Regions from separate parts of the Priestia sp. SB1 genome, predicted to be linked through region 1. Evidence: a T-box and tRNA genes for the amino acid it is inferred to sense, from the RefSeq annotation. Region 1 holds a T-box; the other holds one or more tRNA genes.
What was found. The T-box of region 1 lies ahead of leuS (leucine--tRNA ligase). A T-box ahead of a tRNA ligase gene usually reads a tRNA of that ligase, here a tRNA-Leu.
Positions count from the first base shown of each region.

Region 2: it has a tRNA-Leu gene. The T-box ahead of leuS (leucine--tRNA ligase) is inferred to sense a tRNA for this amino acid. The anticodon was not compared.

Region 1 is NZ_JBBJSS010000001.1:967,027-969,502, reverse strand. It holds gene WKH56_RS04980 (GntP family permease) at 1-533, shown strand, start outside; gene WKH56_RS04975 (hypothetical protein) at 666-863, shown strand; T-box leader at 945-1,163, shown strand; gene leuS (leucine--tRNA ligase) at 1,228-2,476, shown strand, end outside.
Region 2 is NZ_JBBJSS010000004.1:451,879-454,354, reverse strand. It holds gene WKH56_RS17460 (phospholipase D-like domain-containing protein) at 1-756, shown strand, start outside; tRNA gene WKH56_RS17455 (tRNA-Trp) at 997-1,070, shown strand; tRNA gene WKH56_RS17450 (tRNA-Leu) at 1,097-1,178, shown strand; tRNA gene WKH56_RS17445 (tRNA-Gly) at 1,199-1,270, shown strand; gene WKH56_RS17440 (Na+/H+ antiporter NhaC family protein) at 1,486-2,476, shown strand, end outside.

The DNA of each region.
Region 1 (2,476 bases):
TTGTCGCACTTTTAAGCGGTATTATTGTCACATACATTGTGAACCGAAAACACTTTAAAGGATTTTGGAATGCAGCATCAGAAGGGACGCTTGGAGCGTTAATTGCAATTGGGAATACAGCTGCTGTCGTAGGTTTTGGAGGGGTTGCTAAGGCTGTTCCCGCGTTTGGAGTGGCTGTAGATGCCATGACGCATATTCCAGGCAGTCCGTTGATAGGGGGAGCTATTGCGGTGAGTGTTATCGCGGGGATGACAGGTTCGGCTTCAGGAGGTCAGGCGATTGCTTTGCCAATTTTAGCCCCTCACTATCTAGATGCTGGTGTAAATCCAGAAGCTCTCCATCGTGTAGTAGCTATATCTTCTGGCGTATTAGATTCCTTGCCTCATAATGGTTATGTCGTCACCACAATTAATTCTATTTGTGGAGAAACTCATAAAGATGCGTATGGATCAGTTGCAGCGATGACGGTAATTGTTCCGCTTGTTGGTCTCGTACTTGCGATTATCCTGTTTTCTTTTGGATTTGGTATTTAATAATAGCTGTTAAAGAAAGTAGAGGCGGGGACAAAAGTATTTTAGCTGAAGGAAGATCCGAACGATAAATCGTTCGGATCTTTTCATTATTATGGTGAACTCGGCTTTTATGTGTTTAGTTGCTTTAAGCTGTTGATTGGAGCGCAAGATGAAGCCTTGCACGGAAATGAACAGTTTTGTAGCAAGGAGTCCAGATATCCTATTTATTCAGCTTTAGATAGGATTAACTTAATTATGTCTAAATCTCTTTGTTTGGCGTTGTATGTATGTTTTTGGGAGAAGTTGTTCATATATAAGAATGAAAGAGGGGATTTAGCAACAAAGCAGTGAGGCAGTGTAGAAACTTTTACAAAATCCGTTGAACAACTTGCAGTTTGCGAACATATTATTTACAATACAAGGTAGTATGATGTAAAAACTATGATAAGGAATAGTAGTGAACGAAGCGAGCTAAGAGAGCTGACGGGTGGTGCGAGTCAGCAAACGGGCGTTCATGAACTCACCTTGGAGTTGTAAATGTGAAGTAAAGTAACATTTACCGTCTATCCGCGTTAAGGAAAATGAGTGAGTACATAATTGTGCTAATTTGGGTGGTACCGCGGGAAGTTTATTCAACCTCTCGTCCCTTTGTTTGAGGGATGAGGGGTTTTTTAGTTTAATTAAATACAGCTGGAGCGTACAAGGAGGATTATGTATGGCTTTTAATCATGAAAAGATCGAACAAAAATGGCAAAAAGTTTGGGAAGAAAATAAAACATTTAGAACAACAGAAGATGAAGGAAAGCGTAAGTTTTACGCATTAGATATGTTCCCTTATCCATCTGGGGCGGGTTTACACGTTGGGCATCCAGAAGGTTATACAGCAACGGACATTTTATCTCGTATGAAGCGTATGCAAGGATACAATGTACTTCATCCAATGGGATGGGATGCATTCGGACTACCTGCTGAGCAGTATGCATTAGATACAGGAAACGATCCGGCTGAGTTCACTGAACTTAACATTAATAATTTCCGTCGTCAAATCAAATCGTTAGGTTTCTCTTACGATTGGGAGCGTGAAATTAATACAACTGATCCTAACTACTACAAATGGACGCAGTGGATTTTCTTACAGTTATATAAAAAAGGCTTAGCTTATGTGGATGAAGTAGCTGTTAACTGGTGTCCTGCGTTGGGAACAGTACTTGCAAACGAAGAAGTTATAGATGGCAAAAGTGAGCGCGGTGGGCATCCGGTTGAGCGTCGTCCAATGAAGCAGTGGATGCTTAAAATCACAGCTTATGCAGATCGTTTACTAGAAGATTTAGATGATCTTGATTGGCCAGAAAGTATTAAAGAAATGCAGCGAAACTGGATTGGCCGCTCTGAAGGAGCTCACGTTCACTTCACAATTGATGGATATGACGAAACATTTACTGTGTTCACAACGCGTCCTGATACGCTGTTTGGGGCAACGTATGCCGTTTTAGCACCTGAACATCCGTTTGTGGATAAAATTACGACAGCCGAACAAAAAGAAGCGGTAGAAGCGTATTTAGATCAAATTAAAAGCAAAAGCGATTTAGAGCGTACAGACTTAGCTAAAGACAAAACGGGCGTATTCACAGGTGCTTATGCAATTAACCCTGTAAACGGTGAGAGAATGCCAATTTGGATTGCTGACTATGTTCTAATGAGCTATGGTACAGGTGCAATTATGGCTGTTCCTGCTCATGATGAGCGTGATTATGAGTTTGCTGTTAAATTTGAACTGCCGATTAAAGAAGTAGTAGCGGGTGGAGACGTTTCAAAAGAAGCTTATACAGGCGACGGCGAGCACGTTAATTCAGACTTCTTAAATGGTCTAGACAAAGAAGAAGCAATTTCAAATATGATTCAGTGGCTTCAAGAAAATGAAAAAGGTGAAAAACAAGTAACATACCGTCTGCGTGACTGGTTAT
Region 2 (2,476 bases), on a different contig from region 1:
TATACGGGCAAAGCTTTTCCAAAGCTCAAGAAAACTAAACAATTTCGTGGCCTTTCAGGAAAGAAATTGTTAATAGATCAATACGAAGAGGCCAAAAAAGCAAACGAACCCTTTGTCCATCCTTATATTGTATGGAGAGAATCAACGATGCCTACAAGAAAGGTTTCTTTTATTACAAACCCTATTCAAAGAATGAATAAAAGCCCTTTTATATGGAAAACGTTTATTAAGCTTTCCGAGCAAGCTGAAAAATCCATTGTCGTTCAAAGTCCTTATATTGTACCAACAAAAGAGATGGAACAGTATATAGATAAGTCAGTAAAATCTAAAGTGCGAAGAATTATTTTAACGAATTCTATTACGTCCACTCCGAATGCTATGGCTTTTTCTGCATACTTAGGAGTGAAAAATCGCGTCATGAAAGCGGCTTCAAAGCTTTATGAATATCAACAGCCTTATTCCATTCACGGGAAATCCGTTGTTTACGACCAGCGTTTGAGTGCAGTTGGTTCTTTTAACTTAGATTCACGTTCTGTATTTTTAAATACTGAATCGATGGTTATGATAGATAGTGAAGAATTTGCAGCCGAGCTAACAGGGGCTATTGAAACTAAAATTTCTCACAGTACGCTTGTGGGAAATGAGGGGGAACCTGTGGATTTTAATACGGATTCTCAAAAAAACGTGCCTCCTGTAAAATCTGCACTCCTCCATATTCTTTCAGTCTTCACGCGATTTTGGAGACATTTTGTATAGTTCTGCACTTTGCCTAAAAAAGGGCTTTTACAGAAAGCTTCTAAAAATAAATGGTAGAGGGTAAAAGGTGCTGCAACTGGCGGTGGAAAGTGTGAAAAGCTGTGATATGCCTCACAGTTTTTTTTGAAGTCGCCAGTACTAGTCATGATTCATAAAAAGGCCTATTGACGAAATTCCATATATGTTTTATTATAATATAGCGTCGTCAATAAACGAGGTTCTTTTGAAGAAGTCATTTCTAGGGGCATAGTTTAAAGGTAGAACTACGGTCTCCAAAACCGTCAGTGTGGGTTCGATTCCTACTGCCCCTGCCATTTTGGAGTTATTTTTCGATTCACACGCGGGTGTGGCGGAATTGGCAGACGCGCTAGACTTAGGATCTAGTGTCTTATGACGTGGGGGTTCAAGTCCCTTCACCCGCATCTTTACTTTTATATATTGCGCGGAAGTAGTTCAGTGGTAGAACACCACCTTGCCAAGGTGGGGGTCGCGAGTTCGAACCTCGTCTTCCGCTTCTTTTCAAAAGCAGTTTGCATGTGCAAACTGCTTTTTTTGTTGTAGAAATAAAGATTTTTACTATGCTGTTTTTAATTAGAAATAGTTTATTCAATCAGTGCTGCTTATACGTATCGTTTTCGTGAATATACACATATTATTGGGGTTACATTAAAAGCTAATGAACGATACGTGAAGACGTCTAATATGGTTTTTAAGATAGGGGAGAGTCCTATGGAATCTAGTTGGTTTTCAATTATACCGTTTTTAATTGTTATTCCAATAGCTATTTTCACCAAACAAGTGCTGCCAGGTTTGTTTTTAGGCTTATTAGTAGGCGCTTATTTGATTGATCATTCGATTGTCGGAGGTGTTGAAAAGTTACTTCACTACGTTGTACAAGCTCTTAGAAATAAAAGTAATATAGAAATCGTTGTCTTTTTATACGCGTTTTCAGGGCTTATCGGAATGATTAAGATGGCTGGAGGAGTTAAAGGTTTTGTGGAAACAGCTGCAGAAAGAATTGATACAAGAAAAAAAGCTCTTATTTTAACCTATGTTTCAACCATTGGAACATTCAGTGCTCCCACCTTTCGTTTTGTGACGATCGCGCCCATTATGAGAGCGCTGCTGAAAAAAGTGAAAATGACGACAGCAGAGCTAGGGTTTGTTATTGAAACAACTGCTACTCCCGTTATCGTCTTAATTCCCGTGGCAACGGCATTTGTAGGATATATGGTCTCAATCATTCAAATGGCAATTGATCATCAAGGCATAAAACAAGACGCTTATTCTTTGTTTATTCAAAGCATTCCTTATAATTTCTTTTCGATTGTGATTATTTTAGTAGGGATTTATTTCAGCTTTTTTCATCATTCAACGTCTACAGCTCCTATGAAGCTCGAGGAAGAAGACGAAAAAGATTGGCATGATTGTCATCCTTGCGTCTCGAAGGATTTGCCTTCTAAGCCTTGGAATTTGTTAGTACCTTTACTTGTTGTGATTTCACTTACCTTACTTTTAACATGGTGGAGTGGACATCGTAAGAGTCACACCTTTTTTGAAGCATTTATTAAAGCAGACGTGTTAGAAGCGATGGTAGTAGCTTTAATTATGACTACGTTAATTACGCTCATTTTTTTCTTGTTTCAGCGCTTTACATTACAGAATTTGCTTAATGGTTTTATCACAGGAGGCAATGACTTGATGTCCGTTATTTTGTTGT